Regions from separate parts of the Variovorax sp. FW305-3-2-15-B-LB1 genome, predicted to be linked through region 1. Evidence: riboswitches for the same ligand, from Rfam matches in the RefSeq annotation. Region 1 holds a riboswitch; the other holds the start of a gene.

Region 1 (8,499 bases):
ACCTCCTGGCGGGCGTGATCATCGGCCCGTTCACGCCCGGCTTCGTGGCCGACGCGGGCATTGCCGCGCAGCTGGCCGAGATCGGTGTGATGCTGCTGATGTTCGGCGTGGGCCTGCATTTTTCGCTGGCCGACCTGCTCGCGGTGCGCAAGATCGCGCTGCCCGGCGCCATCGCGCAGATCGCGGTCGCCACGCTGCTCGGCGGCGGGCTGGCCATGTGGTGGGGCTGGAGCTGGGGCACGGCGCTGGTGTTCGGGCTGGCGCTGTCGGTGGCGAGCACGGTGGTGCTGCTGCGCGCGCTCGAGAGCCTGGGCATCCTCGATTCCTTCACCGGCCGCATCGCGGTGGGCTGGCTGGTGGTCGAAGACCTCGCGATGGTGCTGGTGCTCGTGCTGCTGCCGCCGCTGGCGGGCGCGCTGGGCAGCACCAAGGTCGACACCAGCGGCGACCCCGTCTGGCAGACGCTGGGCCTCACGCTGCTGCAGGTCGGCGGCTTCGTCGTGCTGATGCTGGTGGTGGGGCGGCGCGTGTTCCCGTGGATTCTGTGGCAGGTCACGCGCACCGGTTCGCGCGAGCTGTTCACGCTGTGCGTGGTGGCGGCGGCCGTGAGCATCGCCTTTGCCTCGGCGGCGCTGTTCGGCGTGTCGTTCGCGCTGGGCGCCTTCTTCGCCGGCATGGTGATGCGCGAGTCGCAGTTCAGCCACCGCGCGGCGCAGGAGTCGCTGCCGCTGCGCGATGCCTTTGCCGTGCTGTTCTTCGTGTCGGTCGGCATGCTGTTCGACCCCTCGGTGCTGGTGGAGCGCCCGCTGCAGGTGCTGGCCGTGGTGCTGGTGATCGTGCTGGGCAAGTCGCTCGCGGCCTGCGCGCTGGTGCTGGTGTTCCGCTACCCGCTGGCCACCGCGCTCACCGTGAGCGCGAGCCTGGCGCAGATCGGCGAGTTCTCGTTCATCCTGGCCGGGCTGGGCGTGTCGCTCGGCCTGCTGCCGGTGGAAGGGCAGAGCCTGGTGCTGGCGGGCGCGCTGATCTCCATCGCCACCAACCCGCTGTGGTTCAGCCTCATCGCGCCGCTGCAGAAATGGCTGCACGCGCATTCGAAGTTCGCACGCGAACTCGACGCGCGCAGCGACCCGCTGGCCGAACTGCCCATGACCACCGAGGCCAAGTACCTGTCGCGCCAGGTGGTGCTGGTCGGCTACGGCCGGGTGGGCCGGCGCATCGCCGCCGAGCTCGAGACGAACGACATCCCCTACGTGGTGGCCGAGCAGAACCGCGAGCTGGTCGAGAAGCTGCGCGAGGCCGGCATTCCCGCCGTGTGGGGCGACGCGGCCGACCCGGCGGTGCTGATCCAGGCGCACGTGGCGCGCGCCCGCGTGCTCGTGGTGGCCACGCCCGACGCCATGAACGTGCGCCAGATGATCGAAACCGCGCGCACGCTGAACCCCACCATCCAGACCGTGGTGCGCAGCCACAACGAGCAGGAAGCCCGCCTGCTGGCCGCCGAAACCGACGCGAAGGTGTTCCTGGGCGAACAGGAACTCGCCCAGGCCATGGCCCGCGATGTGGTGCAGCGCGCCGCCGCGATGGCGGTGCCAGCTTGACGATTCAAAGGTCCTCGATCACCAGCGTGCGATAGCGCTCGGCGATCGAGTAGGGCACGGTACGCACCAGTTCCATCACGCGCTCGGCGATGGCGCCGTCCTTGGTGCGGATCAGCAGGCCCGTGTGGCCTTCGTGGGCCAGCTGGATGAAGGCGCGCACCGTGTCGCCGTCGGTGCCGGCGGAGGGCAGGGGGCTGTGCGAGGCATGCACGGTCGGCGCGATTTCCGCCAGGACGGTTTCGGCCGGTATCAGGTAGACCTCGTCGCCGCTCACGATGCCTTTCGCGATCAGCCCGTGGCCGATGCGGCTGGCATCTTCGACGCTCGGAAACATCACCAGGGAGTAACCGGTCGGGTAGAACGCGCCACCGAAGGCGGCGCGCATGTTGGGTTCAAGCGTGAAATGTTTCATGCTGACTCCTTGTTCTGATGCAACTCCCCACCCCTAACATTAGGCCGCGCGGCGTCCATGCACTGTAGGAGAAGCCCTAGTACTGACAACCGCGCCGGCCCCTTGCCCGTACAAAGGCGAGTTCATTCCCTGTTTCATTTCTCTGATCGTCATGCCTTCGCCGAGAGACATCGCACTCACCGTCCACGAACTGGAAGAAGGGGAGTTCTATTGGGTGCTGATGGAGGCCGTCGACGGCTCGCCCGGCGACTCCACCCATGTGTACGTGCCGCTCGAAGCCGCCCACGAGCCCTACGCCACGTATTCGAATGCACTGGTGGCCGGCGTGGCGGTGCTGCGGCGGCTGTTCGGGCCCGACGGCAAGCCCGTCTGACGGGGCCCGCGGGGGCGCCGCCGCAGGGCGCTCCCTATAATCCCGGCGGTTGGAAACATTGGTTCACACCGGTGTCGTCCAACACCCCACGGTTCGAAGGTGCCCTGCACGACCAGTCACAGGATTGGCGGCGGGGTTAAACGGGAAGCAGGTGCGAGGCGTCGTTTTTTCGAACGACCCTTCCATTCCTGCGCTGCCCCCGCAACGGTCAGCGGACATCGACACCCTCAGGCCCCGGCGATCTTTCGCCCGGGCAGCCACTGCGCTTCGGCGTGGGAAGGCGAGGGCTTCGGCGCCGAGGTGCATGCATTGCACCCCGACGCACTCCGCGAGCCCGGATACCGGCCTTCGCAACCGCCTTCGGATGCTGCGGGAGTGCGTGTCCGGGCCTGCCGCTTTTCCCTCGCGCGAAACGGCACCGCCCCTCGTCTCTTCTCCCTCGGCGTCCGCGATCGGTCAGGAGCCTGCGGGGACGCGGGCCGGAGGAGAAGTCGGATGAATCGCATTGCATCGCCGCCGCGCGATCGCTCGGGCCCGCCCCTGCAACGGGCGCGCCTTTCGGGTCTTTCAGGTCTTTCACTGGGGCTCGGCCTCGCTTGCGGGCCAGTTCTCGCCCAGTCGGGCGACACGGCCGGTCGCCCCAGCCTCACCCCCGTGCAGGTCGAAGCCAGCCGCCACACGCCGCTGGCCCTGGACGAGCCCACGCAGACCGGCAGCCGTCTGGGCCTCACGCCGCTCGAAACGCCGGCCAGCATCGAGGTGCTCACCGGCGACACGATCCGCGCGCGCGGCGACGTGTCGGTGGTCGAGGCCGCGAGCCGCGCCACCGGCATCACGGGCTCGCCCGCGCCGGGCAACGGCGGCTCGTCGCTGTCGGCGCGCGGCTTCAACGGCCACGGCTCGGTGATGCAGCTGTACGACGGCACGCGCCTGTACGTGGGCGCGGGCACCGTCACCTTCCCGTTCGACACCTGGTCGACCGACCGCATCGAGGTGCTGCGCGGCGCCGCTTCGGTGATGTTCGGCGAAGGCGCCATCGGCGGCGCAATCAACGTGGTGCCCAAGAAGCCCACGCGCGGCCCGATTCGCAACGAGGCGCTCGTGAGCGTCGGCTCCGACGCCACGCGCCAGGTCGCCTTCGGCAGCGGCGGGGCGATCAACGACATGCTCTCGTACCGCTTCGACATCAGCCACCGGAAAACCGACGGCTTCATGCGGCGCGGCGAGGCCGAGAGCCTGGCTGTGGGCGGCGCGGTGCGGCTGGACGTGTCGCCGCGGCTGCAGTTCACGCTCTCGCACGACGAGGGCCGCCAGACGCCGCAGCGCTATTTCGGCGTGCCGCTCATCAACGGCCGCCTGAGCAGCCTGAACCGCGAACAGAACTACAACCTCGACGACGCCGAGGTCAAGTACCGCGACCGCTGGACCCGCCTCGATGCGCAGTGGACGCCCAACGACGCCGTCACCGTGCGCAACCAGCTCTATCGCCTGGACAGCAAGCGCCACTGGCGCGACAGCGAAACCTACACCTACAGCGCCACCACGAACCGCGTGACGCGCGGCGACTACCTGGAGATCGGCCACGACCAGGAACAGATCGGCAACCGCACCGACGCCACCTTCAAGCACGCGCTGTTCGGCCTGAAGAACCAGGTGCTGGTGGGCTTCGATGTGAACCGCATCGACTTCCTGAACTCGAGCGACACGCCCTACGGCGGGCGCTCGGTGGTCGATGCCTTCGTGTTCAACCCCGGCTACTACGCTTCGCCCACGCCCTACCTGCCGCGCTACAAGACCAAGACCAGCACCTACGCCTTCTTCGCCGAAGACAAGCTGGCCTTCAACGAACACTGGTCGGTGGTCGGCAGCCTGCGCTGGGACCACGCGAAGATCGTGCGCACCGACCCGCAGAACCGCGCCCCGCGCCTGGACAAGACCTTCGAGTACGCCACCGGCCGCCTCGGCGTGGTCTACGCGCCCGACGCCGCGCAGTCGTTCTATGCGCAGGTGGCGCGCGCGGCCGATCCGCTCACGGGGCTCATCAGCACCTCGGCCACGCAGGTGCCGTTCGAGCTCAGCGTCGGCAAGCAGGTCGAGGTCGGCTACAAGCGCCAGCTGGCCGAGGGCCGCGGCGCCTGGAGCGTGGCCGCCTACCGCATCGAGAAGACCAAGCTGCTGTCGCGCGACGCGAACGATCCGACCGTCGTGCAGCAGATCGGCAAGCAGTCGTCCGAAGGCATCGAGGCCACGCTCGACCTGGCGCTCACTTCCACGCTGCGTCTCGAAGCCAACGCCGCGCGGCTGCGCGCGCGCTACGACGACTTCAACGAGGCGGTCGGCAAGTCGCTGGTCTCGCGTGCGGGCAACACACCGGCCGGCGTGCCCGAGGTGGCGGCCAACCTGTGGCTGCACTGGCGCTTCCTGCCGCAGTGGGAGGCCGAGCTGGGCGTGCGCCACGTCGGCGCGCGGCAGGTCGATGCGGCTAACACGCGGCGGATCGGCTCCTACACCGTGGCCGATGCGGGCGTGAGCTGGCAGGCGAACCCGTCGCTCAAGCTCGCGCTGCGTGCCTACAACCTGGCCGACCGCAGGTACCCGGTCTCGTTCTCGAACGGCGGTAACCAGTGGCTGCTGGGCCGTCCGCGCTCGTTCGAGCTGTCGGCGTTCGTGACTTTCTGAGCATGGCCGCATGAGCACCGCATGGCAACGCACATGGCCCCCGCTGCGGCGGGCGCTGTACTGGACGCACCGATGGCTGGGCATCGGCGGCTGCCTGCTGTTCGTCATGTGGTTTGTCTCGGGTGTGGTCATGATGTACGTGGGGTACCCGAACCTCACGGACGAAGAGCGGCTCGCGGGGCTCGCCCCGGTGCGCTTCGAACAGGCGGTGGTCACGCCGTCTGCCGCGCTCGAGGCGCTGCCGCCCGCGGTGCGCACGCAGCCGCCCCGGCGCATGGCGCTGGAGATGCAGGCCGGCACCGACGCGCAGCCCGTGTGGCGCATCGTCGATGCGCGCGGCGGGCGGCATGCCGTGTCCGCGCGCGACGCCCGTGTGCTCGGATCGGTCGATGCGGCGCAGGCCGAGGCCATCGCCCGCGACTTCTCCGCACAGCCTGGCGCACGCTGGGCCGAGACGTTGGAGCGCGACCAGTGGACCGTGCCGCAGGGCCTGAACCCGCTGCGCCCGCTGCACCGCATCGAAGTCGGCGACGCGGCGGGCACCGAGCTGTACGTGTCCTCGCGCACCGGCGAGGTGGTGCGCGACACCACGCGCGCCGAGCGCTTCTGGAACTGGCTGGGCGCCGTGCCGCACTGGATCTACTTCACGCCGCTGCGCGCCGACCCGCCGCTGTGGCACGACGTGGTCGTGTGGCTGTCGGCCGCCTGCATCGTCTCGGCCGTGACGGGCATCGTCATCGGCATCCTGCGCATCCGGCTGCGGCGGCGCTTTCGCAGCGGCGCTGTCACGCCGTACACCGGATGGATGGCCTGGCATCACATCGCGGGGCTCATCGGCGGCTTCTTCGTGCTGACCTGGATCGTGAGCGGCTGGCTGTCGATGAATCCCAATGGCTGGTTCCAGCGCGCACCCGCCGATGCGGCCGCGATGGCGCGCTACACGGGCACCGGCGCCTCGCCGTTCCCCTGGCCGCCGGCCGTGGCGCCGGCAGGCGAGGGCGCCGGCGCACCGCGTGAGGCGCTGCTGATGGGGTTCGATGGCAAGCCGCTGCTGCAACTGCGCGATGCGCAGGCCCGCGTGCGTGTGATCGATGCCGCCACCGGTGCCCCGGCCGTTATCGCCCGCGAGGACATCGTGCGCGCCGCCGCCCGCCTGCGCCCCGGCGCAACGATCACGCAGGCCACGCTGCAGACGCAGGAAGACTTCCACTGGTACGGCCACCACCGCACGCGCGTGCTGCCCGTGTGGCGGCTCGAGTTCGACGACGCCGCGCGCAGCTGGCTCTACATCGACCCGACGAGCGGCCAGGTGGCCGGCAGCAACGACCGCAACGCGCGGCTGCGCCGCTGGCTCTTCAACGCCGCGCACAGCCTCGACTTTCCCTGGCTCATCCAGTACCGGCCCGTCTGGGACCTGGTGGTGTGGTTCCTGTCGGTCATCGGCGTCGTCGCTTCGGCGAGCGGCGTGGTGATCGGCTGGCGACGGCTGCGGCGCAAGCCACAGCCTTCGCCTGTTCAGCGGGGGCTGCAAGGCTCCCGGGTTTCATGACGGGGACTTGCGCAAGCCAGTCCATCCCCCAACAATCAACTTTCGCACTTCGGTGCATTTCAGGAGGTGCGCGATGCACATCGAACCCGGACTCGTCGACGGATCCAAGATCTTCCTCAGCTATGCCACGGGGGCGGCTGCACTGGCTTACACAGGCAAGGTCGCCTTCGACACCTTGCTGAAGGACGGCCCCGTGGGCCTGTTGCTGCGCTCCGCCTTCACGATCATGCTCGTGTTCTGCTTCTTCGAGGTGTTCCCGCACCATCCCGTGGGCGTGTCCGAGGTGCACCTGATTCTGGGCACCACGCTGATGCTGCTCTTCGGGCTTGCGCCCGCGGCCATCGGTCTGGCGGGCGGGTTGCTCATCCAGAGCCTGTTCTTCGCACCGCCCGACCTGCCGCAGTACGGCATGAACGTCACGACCTTGCTCGTGCCGCTGTTCGCGACCGCCGCGCTGGCACGCCGCATCATTCCCGCGAACATGGCCTATGTGGACATCAGCTACCAGCAGGCCTTCAAGCTGTCGGTGGCCTACCAGGGCGGCATCGTGGTGTGGGTGGGCTTCTGGGCCCTCTACGGCCGTGGCACGGGCCTGGAGAACCTCAGCCAGATCGCCAGCTTCGGCGCGGCCTACATGACGGTCGTGCTGGTCGAGCCGCTGGTCGACCTGGGCGTGCTGGCCGCGGCCAAGGCCTGGCGCCGCCTGCAGGGCACGGCCCTGGTCGAGCGCCGCCTGTACAGCGCCGTCTGATTCGCGCCGGCAGCCCCTCCTGAAGAGGGCGTGCCGTTCGCCGGCGCGTGCGCCACGCACGCGCCGCGCGCCCGATTCCCCGTGCGCCATCGCGCCTGAAAGCATTCACTCCATGACACAAAGCAACGCCAAGATCCCCGTCACCATCGTCACGGGCTTCCTCGGCAGCGGCAAGACCACGCTGCTGCGCCACATCCTCGGCAATGCCGAGGGCCGCCGCATCGCGGTGGTGGTCAACGAGTTCGGCGAACTCGGCATCGACGGCGACATCCTGCGCGGTTGCGGCATCGGCTGCGACGATGAAGGCAACGAGCGTGAAGGTGCGCTGTACGAACTCGCCAACGGCTGTGTCTGCTGCACCGTGCAGGAAGAGTTCCTGCCCGTGATGCTGCAGCTGGCCGAGCGGCGCGACCAGATCGACGCCGTGCTCATCGAGACCTCGGGCCTGGCGCTGCCCAAGCCGCTGGTGCAGGCCTTCCAGTGGCCCGACATCGCGAACATCTTCACCGTCGATTCGGTGGTCACCGTGGTCGACGGCCCCGCCGCCGCGGCGGGCCAGTTCGCCGCGAACCCCGCGCAGGTCGACGTGCAGCGCCGCGCCGACCCCAACCTGGACCACGAATCGCCGCTGCACGAGCTGTTCGAAGACCAGCTCTCGGCCGCCGACCTCGTGGTGCTCAACAAGACCGACCTCATGGACGCCGCCGCGCGCGCGCAGGTCGAGGCGTTGGTGCGCGAAGAACTGCCGCCCGAGGTGAAGATCGTCGGCGCCACCGAAGGCAAGTTGCCGCTCGCGCTGCTGCTGGGCCAGGGCCGCGCCGCCGAAAGCACCATCCACCTGCGCGAGAGCCACCACGACCACGAGGAAGACCACGACCACGACGAGTTCGATTCGCTCGTGATCGAGCTGCCGCCCGTGGACCGCGACGGTCTCATCGCCGTGCTGGCCGCACTGGTCGAGCAGCACACCATCTACCGCGTGAAGGGCTTCGTCGCCGTGCCGCACAAGCCGATGCGCCTGCTGGTGCAGGGCGTGGGCCGTCGCTTCGACCACCACTTCGACCGCCGCTGGCGCGACGGCGAGGCGCAGCGCACGCGGCTCGTGTTCATCGGCGAAGACCTGGACGAAGGCGCGCT
Region 2 (8,499 bases), on a different contig from region 1:
CTTGCCGCTTTTCTGGCCGCCGAGGATGAATTCGTGCTCAGTGAGGGGCATCGGGGGGCGCCTGTGCGGCGTGGCTGTCGAGTTCGAGGGGCATGGCGCTGAAGAGCCGCGCGGTCGCTTCCGGGCTGGACGCGAACCACGCATGAAAGTAGCTCGCGCGCACGGGCCCGTGCACGTACAGCGCCTCGCCGCCGCGCGTGCCGACAGTGCGCGCGGCGGGCGCGAGCGGCGTCTCGCAGCGCGAGTAGTGGAAGGTGTGGCCGCGCAAGGCATGCGCGCCCAGGTCGAGCTGCTGCGGGCCCAGGCCGGCCAGCCGCTTCTGCATGACGGCCCGCCCCGGCAGCACGCCCCAGAGGCGGTGCACGTCGGTCGGCTCGGCGTCGTCGCGCGTGGCGAGTTCGTCGAACAGCGCCATCATGCCGCCGCACTCGGCCCAGATCGGTTTGCCGGCCGTGACGTGGTTGGCGAGCGAGAGCCGCAACCGGTCGCTGGCCGACAGCACGGCCGCATGCAGCTCGGGGTAGCCGCCGGGCAGCCAGGCGGCGTCGCAGGGCGGCAGCGGTTCGTCGGCCAGCGGCGAGAAGAACGCGAGCCGCGCGCCGAGAGCCTCGAGCACCTCGAGGTTGGCCGGGTAGATGAACGAGAACGCCGTGTCGCGCGCGATGGCGATGGTGCGTCCGGCCAGCAACGGCGCGACGGGCGCCGTCGGCGCGGGCTCGAAGCGCACCTGCGGCAGCTGCCCGGGCGTGCGCTGCCCCAGCGGCGTGGCGGCGAGCACGTCGGCCGCAGCGTCGAGCCGCACCATCGCATCGCCGAGTTCGGCGGCACCGACCAGCCCCAGGTGGCGTTCGGGCAGCGCGAAATCGGCGCTGCGCGGCAAGGCGCCGAGCCAGTCGCCGGGTTCGCGCAATGCGTCCTTCAGCATGTCGGCATGGCGCTCGCCGGCCACGCGGTTGGCCAGCACGCCAGCCCAGGGCAGGCCCGGGCGGAAATTCTGCAGGCCGTAGGCCAGCGCGCCGAAGGTGCCGGTCATGGCCTGGGCGTCGATCACGGCCAGCACGGGCAGGCCCAGGCGCTCGGCCAGCTCGGCCGCGCTGGGCGTGCCGTCGAACAGGCCCATCACGCCTTCGACGATCACCAGGTCGGCCTCGCTCGCGGCGGCATGCAGGCGCGCGCGGCAGTCGGCCTCGCCGGTCATCCACAGGTCGAGCGAATGCACCGGCGCGCCGGTGGCCAGCGCGAGCCAGTGCGGATCGAGGAAGTCGGGACCGCACTTGAAGGCCCGCACGCGGCGGCCCTGGCGCACTTGCAGCCGCGCGAGCGCGGCCGCGACCGTGGTCTTGCCCTGCCCCGAGGCCGGCGCGGCCACGAGCACCGCGGCGCAGGTGACGGCTGCGCCGGGCGAAGGGCGGCGGGTGTTTACTGCGGAGTCCACTTGAGTCCGACGTACGCGGTGCGGCCCCCGGTGGCGTAGAGCCGTGCGAACTGGTAGTCCTTGTCGCCCACATTGTCCACGCGCGCCACCAGGTTCAGGTCGCGCGTGATCTGCGTGCTGGCCGACAGGTTCAGCAGCGTGTAGCCGCCGAGCTTGACGGTGTTGGCTGCGTCGTCGTAGCGCTTGCCCGAGCTCTGGAGCTCGGCGCCCAGCGTCCAGCCGGCGATGCGCCAGTCGGCGCCCAGCGTGCCGTGGGCCCGGGCGCGGCGTGCCAGCAGGTGGTCGGTGGCGAGGTCGCGCGGGTCCTGGTAGTCGAGCGAGGCGCGCAGCGTAACGTCGCCGATGCGGTGGCCGCCCGTGAGCGTCACGCCCTGGTAGCGCGCACGCGCCGTGCTGGCGTAGCAGCCGAACGACGACTGGCAACCCTTGGCGCTGCCGTCGAACACGATGAGGTTCTGCACCCGGTTGCGGTACAGCACGATGCCGGCCTGCGTGGCGCCGGCCGTGTACTGCAGGCCCAGCTCGACGTTGCGGCTCGATTCGGGCTGCAGGCTCGCCAGGCCGTATTCGCTGAAGCGCTGGTACAGCGTGGGCGCGCGGAACGCGGTGCCGGCCGACACGGTGGCGCGCAGGCTCGGCGTGATCGCGTAGCCGTAGGCGGCGCTGCCGGTGGTCTTGCCGCCGAACTCGCTGTCGTCGTCATGGCGCACGTGCAGCTGCAGCGAATGCGGGCCCTTCACGTAACCGTAGCCCAGTGCGGCGGCGTTCTGCGAGCGGTCGCGCGAGAACAGCTTGGCCGAGGTGGTGGGCGCGTTCTCGAGCGCGTCTTCGCGGCGCTCGAGCGTGGCGGTCACCAGGTGGGCGCCGAAACGGAATTCGTTCTGGAACAGGTAGCCGCGCAGGCGGGTCTCGGTGCGGTAGAACGAGGGTTGGGTCTTGTAGACGGTCTGCGAATCGGTCACCTGCAGGCGGGTGCTGTAGATGTCGTTCCACTTGGCCGACCAGGTCAGCCCGGCGGTGCGCAGCTCGTTGGTCGACACGTCGTTGCGGAAGGTGATCGGCGGCTTGGTGCGAAAGCTCACCGACGGGTCGTAGGCCGCCTCGGTGTTGCTGGTGAGCAAGGTGGCGTCGATGCGCTGGTCGGGCGTGATCTGGAAACCCAGCTTCAGGTTGCCCGAGGTGCTGCGGTAGCCGTCGCGGTCGGGGTTGGTGAAGCCGTCTTTCGAGGGCGTGCGTTTGGCGATGGGCTGGATGTTGAAGCCCTTGCTTTCCTCATGCGCCACGCCGAACGAGTAGTCGAGCAGGCCCGACTTGCCGCTCACGCCGCCTTCGATCCGGCGCAGGCCGTGGCTGCCGAAGCCGATGCCGGCGTAGGGCGACACGCCCTCCTCGCCGCGCTTGGTGAAGAGCTGGATCACGCCGCCCACGGCGTCCGAGCCGTACACCGCGGCGGCCGGGCCGCGCAGCACTTCGATGCGGTCGATCTGCGCGAGCGGAATGCCTTCCCAGCCGGCGCCGCCGGTCGATTGCGAATCGATGCGCACGCCGTCCAGGTAGACCGCGGTGAAGCGCGACTCGGCGCCGCGGATGAACACGCTGGTGGCATTGCCCACGCCGCCGCTGCGCGAGATCTCCATGCCCGGCAGGCGCGCGAGCACGTCGGCCACGCCGGTCGCGCCGCTGCGCTCGATGGTCTTGCGGTCGATGATGGAGACATCGCCCACCAGGTCCGACAGCGCCTGCGGCGTGCGGTTGGCGGTGACGACGGTCTCGTCGAGCGTCGCGGCGGCTTGCGCTTGCGCAGCCAGCGGCACCAGGGCCAGGCCGCCGAAGGCCGAGGCCAGGGCGAGCGTCAGCGGCAGGCACGCGGGACGGTTGCGGCGCACGCTGGCGCGGCCGCTGGAGAGGGAAACACAGGAAATCATGGGGTGAACCGAACGAACTTCTATGCCCTGGCCGGCTTCCCCGCCGGCGCCATGGGCGTCATGGCTGCCGATGCGGCAGCCGCCTTGTTGGCCGGTATCCGGGCTGGCAGATCGACCCTTTGCCGCCTTCCCAGGCACCTGTTTCAGGGCGCCCAGTGGCTGGATGGAAAGGGGTGACGCGTTGCGGCGTCGTCTGCTTGACCGTTGCGGGGGCAGCGCAGGCGGCTTCGGCCCCGGGGGGCGTCCACTCCTGCTTCCCGTTGAACTGCGCCGTGCGAACCACGCCGCGAGCACCAACGGGCAGGATTTTAGGCCCACGGGGCGCCCACGGGGCGCGCGCACCACACCGTGTTTGATCACGGGCGGCGCAGGCCCCAGAATCTCGGCCACGTCCGGTGCGCGCCCCGCGCGGTGCGCCGGATGTTCCGAATTCCCGGGAAACTACAATCGCCAACCATGCCCGCCTCCAGCCCCATCGACCAGATCGCCGAGCGTGTGGAACGCCTGCTCGTGCGTCACGAAGAGGTGCAGCGCACCAACGCGCTGCTGCAGGAACAGGTCGATGCGCTCACGCGTGAACGCGACGGCCTGAAGTCGCGGCTCGCCGCAGCCCGCACTCGCCTCGATGCCCTGCTCGAACGGCTGCCGGCCGAACCCCCTTCCGAAGATTCCCATCACGCATGAAGCAGATTGAAGTACAGATCATGGGCCAGAGCTACTTGCTCGGCTGTCCCGACGGCGGCGAAGCGCAACTGCGCGAGGCCGTCGACCGCGTGGACGCGGCCATGTGCAAGATCCGCGACGCGGGCAAGGTGAAGGCACGCGACCGCATCGCCGTGCTCGCCTCGCTGAACCTGGCTTTCGATCTCGCGGCCCAGCAGGCCGCTGCTGCCGCCGCACCGGCCCCCGTCGCGGCCAGCAGCACGGAAGAAACCGCCACCGACACCGACCCGAAGGCCGCCCAGCTCATTCAGAGACTCGATCAGGCCCTGGCGGGCGATGGACATTTGCTCTGAGGGCGCGCGGCCCGGCACATCCGGGGCGTAAAATCCGTTTTGTCTGCAGACGTGTCGGGCTTAATATTTCCTTGTTCCAATGCTCTCCGGAGCCGGGCTTGGTACATCGCTTGACGGGCGTGATCATCTCGCGTCAGATGAACCCGAAGTCCTGCTGCCCTCGCCCACCTGAACCCTGGTTCAGGATGCGGGTCCGGCACACCATCTGCAGACACCTTTTCCCGCCACGGCCCCCTGCTTCACCGCACGGGGCCGTTGCTTTTTCAGCCGCTCGTTCTTTCTCCATCCTCCCGTGAACCTCGCTGCCCTGCTCGACCCCCTCCTGATCGCCGAACTCGCCGCGCTCGGCCTGGGCACCGGTTTCCTCGCGGGCCTCCTGGGCATCGGCGGCGGCATGCTGATGGTGCCGTTCATCACGATCATCATGGGCCAGCGCGGCGTGCCGGCCGACCTGGCGGTGAAGATGGCGATCGCAACCTCGATGGCGACGATCATCTTCACGTCGGTGTCCAGCGTGCGCGCGCACCACAAGCGCGGCGCGGTGCGCTGGGACATCGTGCAGCGCCTGGCACCCGGCATCGTCATCGGCAGCCTCGCGGGCAGCCTGGGCGTGTTCGCGCTGCTCAAGGGCACGGCGCTGGCCATCTTCTTTGCGCTGTTCGTGGGCTTCTCGGCCACGCAGATGTTCCTCGACAAGAAGCCCAAGCCCACGCGCCAGATGCCCGGCACCGGCGGCCAGCTCGCGGCGGGCGGCATCATCGGCTTCATCTCGGGCCTGGTGGGCGCGGGCGGCGGCTTCATCAGCGTGCCGTTCATGACCTGGTGCAACGTGGCGATCCACAACGCGGTGGCGACCAGCGCGGCGCTGGGCTTTCCCATTGCGGTGGCCAACGTGCTGGGCTACGTGCTCAGCGGCCAGTCGGTGCAGGGCCTGCCGGCCGGCGCCTTCGGCTACATCTGGCTGCCCGCGCTCGTGGTGATCGCGGCCTGCAGCGTGTTCACCGCGCCGTTGGGCGCCAAGGCCGCGCACAGCCTGCCGGTGAAGAAGCTCAAGCGCGTGTTCGCGAGCATCCTGTACCTGCTGGCCGCCTACATGCTCTGGAAGGGCCTGCGCGGCTGAGGCATATCAAACACCCCGTGGCTTTCCTGTGCCATCCTATGCGGCACTTGTTCACAGTCGTAGAAGGAAAGCCATGAAAATCCTCATTGCAGTCGACGGCAGCGCCTACACGCAAAAGGCCCTCAATTACCTGCTCGCCAACCGCGCCATGTTCGTGGACGGCCATGAGCTGGTGGTGGTCAATGTCTGCACCGGCATCTCCGGCCACGTGGCGCGCCACCTGAGCAAGGAAATCGTCACCGAGTACTACGCCGAGGAAAACGCCAAGGTGCTCGACCCGGTGAAGGCCTGGTTCGCCGAGAAAGGCGTGGCCAACTTCACCGCCGACGCGCGCCACGGCCACGCGGCCGAGGAAATCCTCAAGTCGGCCACCGAATCGAAGGCCGAGCTGATCGTGCTGGGCACGCACGGCCACGGCATCCTGGGCCGCGCGCTGATGGGCTCGGTGGCGACCAAGGTCGTGGCCGAGACCGACATCTCGGTGCTGCTGGTCCAGTAAGAAGACCCGGTCACCCCGGCGACGGCCGATGCGCCGTGGCCGCGGTCATTGCGGCGAGCGCTGCTGCCGCCATTCGCGCGGCGAACACCCGAAGCGCTCGCGAAACGCGCGGCTGAAATGCGCCGCGTCGTTGAACCCCCTCCCGTACGCGATCTCTCCCACCGGCCGCCCTGCCAGGCGCGGCTCCAGCAGGTCGCGGCTGCATGCGTCGAGCCGGCGCTCCCAAATGTACTGCGAGGGCGTCAGCGGCTCGCTCTTGAACACGCGGTGGATGTGGCTCACCGACATGCCCAGCTGCGCCGCCAGCGTGCCCACCGACAGCGTCGGATCGGCCAGCTGCTCGTCGATGCGCTGCTTCACGCGCGCGAGGTGGTACGCCGTGAGCTTGCTGAGCGCCGGTGCGTGCGCCGCAGGCAGCGTCTGCAGGCCGGCCACGAGGATGTTCTGCACGCCATGGGCCACCGCCAGCGCCGAGGCCGGCTGCAGCGCGTCGAAGTCCTCGCGCAGCGTGCGGATCATGCCCAGCAGCAGGTGCCCCGCGCCCTCGCGCCCCGACACCGTGGTGGCCGTGAGCGCCTCGGTGTCGCGCAGTTCGCTGCGCAGCCGCTCGCCGGGCAGCTTGAGCACGATCTGCTCGAAGGGCTGGTCGAACAGCAGTTGATAAGGCCGCGTGCTGTCGTAGAGCGCGAAGTCGCCGGCACCGAGCACGGCGTCGCGCCCGTCCTGGCGCACCACGCCCTGTCCGCGCGCCTGGATGCTCACGAGAAAACAGTCGTCGCTCGACGCCGCGATGTGGCCCGGCGTGCGCATCACCTTCTGCGCCCGCGAGGTCACGACCGACATGCCGAGGCCGGGCAGCGCGTGCTGGCGAATGCTGCCCTCGAAGTCGCCGCCGTCGCCGGTGCGCACCGCGTCGCATTCGAGCTGCACGTAGACGTTGCAGATCATGTCGGTCCAGTACGCGAGCCGCTGCTCGCGCGGGACGGCATCGGTGCTGAGCAAGGGGGTCATCGGGGTCCTCGGAAGGCCTTCGCAAGGCACATGCAACGCTGGAACAAGAACGCCGCCAATCCGGGTCAAGGCGTTCCGGCGGCGCGAATTTACGCTTCATGCAACCCGCATGCCACCGCGCAAACCCGGTGCGCACAGCGGGGATTTCGTTACGTTCATTGCCCCCTGGAGAACACCCCATGCCGACCACCGTCCACCCCCAACTCCGCGTCGCCGCCGTGCAGGCCGCGCCTGTTTTCCTCGACCTCGACGCCACCATCGACAAGACCATCGACCTCATGGCGCAGGCTGCGAAACAGGGCGTGCAGCTCATCGCCTTTCCCGAGACCTGGGTGCCGGGCTACCCGTGGTGGGTCTGGCTCGATTCGCCGGCCTGGGGTATGCAGTTCGTGCAGCGCTACCACGACAACTCGCTGGTCATCGGCTCGCCCGAGTTCGAACGCCTGCAGGCGGCGGCGCGCCAGCACAAGATCTGGCTCTCGCTCGGCTACAGCGAGAAAGCGGCGGGCAGTCTCTACATCGCGCAGGCGCTGATCGACGACCAGGGCCGCACCGTGCAGACGCGTCGCAAGCTCAAGCCCACGCACGTGGAACGCACCGTGTTCGGCGAAGGCGACGGCGCCGACCTGCACGTGGTCCAGACGCCGCTGGGCAACATCGGCTCGCTGTGCTGCTGGGAACACCTGCAGCCGCTGAGCAAGTACGCGATGTATGCGCAGAACGAGCAGATCCACTGCGGCGCGTGGCCGAGCTTTTCGCTCTACCGCGGCGCGGCCTACGCGCTGGGCCATGAGGTCAACAACGCCGCGAGCCAGGTGTATGCGGTCGAGGGCGGCTGCTTCGTCATCGCGCCCTGCGCCACAGTGTCGAAGGCCATGAGCGAGCTGATGTGCACCGACGACGGCAAGCGGCAGATGCTGGGCGTCGGCGGCGGGCATGCGCGCATCTACGGCCCGGACGGTTCGCCACTGGGCACGCCGCTGGCCGAAGACGCCGAAGGCCTGGTGATCGCCGACATCGACCTCGGCATGATCGCGCTCGCCAAGGCGGCGGCCGATCCGAGCGGCCACTATTCGCGGCCCGACGTCACACAGCTGCTGCTGAACAAGACGCGGCGCACGCCCGTGGTGGTGCAGCTCACGCCGGAGCCCGAGGGCAGCGTGCCCGAGCCGGTCGTGGCCTGAGCCGACCACGGAGCCGCACCATGGAATCGGCCATCCCCGAGCACCTGCGCTGCCCGCGCACCCGCGAGCGCCGCGTGGCAGACGACCACACCCCGCCCTACCCCGGCTGGTCGGCGCGCGCGCCCGTGACGACGACCCAGGTCGTGATGGGCTATTTCGGCGTGCAGTCGCGCGGTCCGGCGATGCAGGGCCGGGCCTGCGCCGCGCTCCTGAAGATCGCTGGCGACTTCGCCTTGCCCGACGGCCCCGGCCACCACGACCTGGCCCACTGTGTCGACGCCGACGGCTGCGACAACATGATCGCCATCG

The links. Region 1 has a riboswitch for cobalamin ahead of AC3WQR_RS00285 (TonB-dependent receptor). Riboswitches for the same ligand answer to the same signal wherever they lie in the genome.
Region 2: it holds a riboswitch for cobalamin, as region 1 does, so the genes downstream of both, AC3WQR_RS12370 (TonB-dependent receptor domain-containing protein) here and AC3WQR_RS00285 (TonB-dependent receptor) in region 1, are expected to answer to the same signal.

Annotation. Positions count from the first base shown of each region.
Region 1 is NZ_JBYSZY010000001.1:46,884-55,382, reverse strand. Features, by position in the region: gene AC3WQR_RS00300 (cation:proton antiporter domain-containing protein) at 1-1,598, shown strand, start outside; gene AC3WQR_RS00295 (hypothetical protein) at 1,603-2,010, opposite strand; gene AC3WQR_RS00290 (hypothetical protein) at 2,162-2,383, shown strand; cobalamin riboswitch at 2,465-2,747, shown strand; gene AC3WQR_RS00285 (TonB-dependent receptor) at 3,038-5,062, shown strand; gene AC3WQR_RS00280 (PepSY domain-containing protein) at 5,073-6,611, shown strand; gene AC3WQR_RS00275 (energy-coupling factor ABC transporter permease) at 6,685-7,362, shown strand; gene cobW (cobalamin biosynthesis protein CobW) at 7,475-8,499, shown strand, end outside.
Region 2 is NZ_JBYSZY010000015.1:99,752-108,250, reverse strand. Features, by position in the region: gene AC3WQR_RS12380 (bifunctional adenosylcobinamide kinase/adenosylcobinamide-phosphate guanylyltransferase) at 1-51, opposite strand, end outside; gene AC3WQR_RS12375 (cobyrinic acid a,c-diamide synthase CobB) at 38-1,435, opposite strand; gene AC3WQR_RS12370 (TonB-dependent receptor domain-containing protein) at 1,420-3,360, opposite strand; cobalamin riboswitch at 3,433-3,673, opposite strand; gene AC3WQR_RS12365 (hypothetical protein) at 3,817-4,044, shown strand; gene AC3WQR_RS12360 (cell division protein ZapA) at 4,041-4,376, shown strand; gene AC3WQR_RS12355 (sulfite exporter TauE/SafE family protein) at 4,669-5,496, shown strand; gene AC3WQR_RS12350 (universal stress protein) at 5,570-5,995, shown strand; gene AC3WQR_RS12345 (AraC-like ligand-binding domain-containing protein) at 6,041-7,006, opposite strand; gene AC3WQR_RS12340 (carbon-nitrogen hydrolase family protein) at 7,186-8,190, shown strand; gene AC3WQR_RS12335 (phenylacetaldoxime dehydratase family protein) at 8,211-8,499, shown strand, end outside.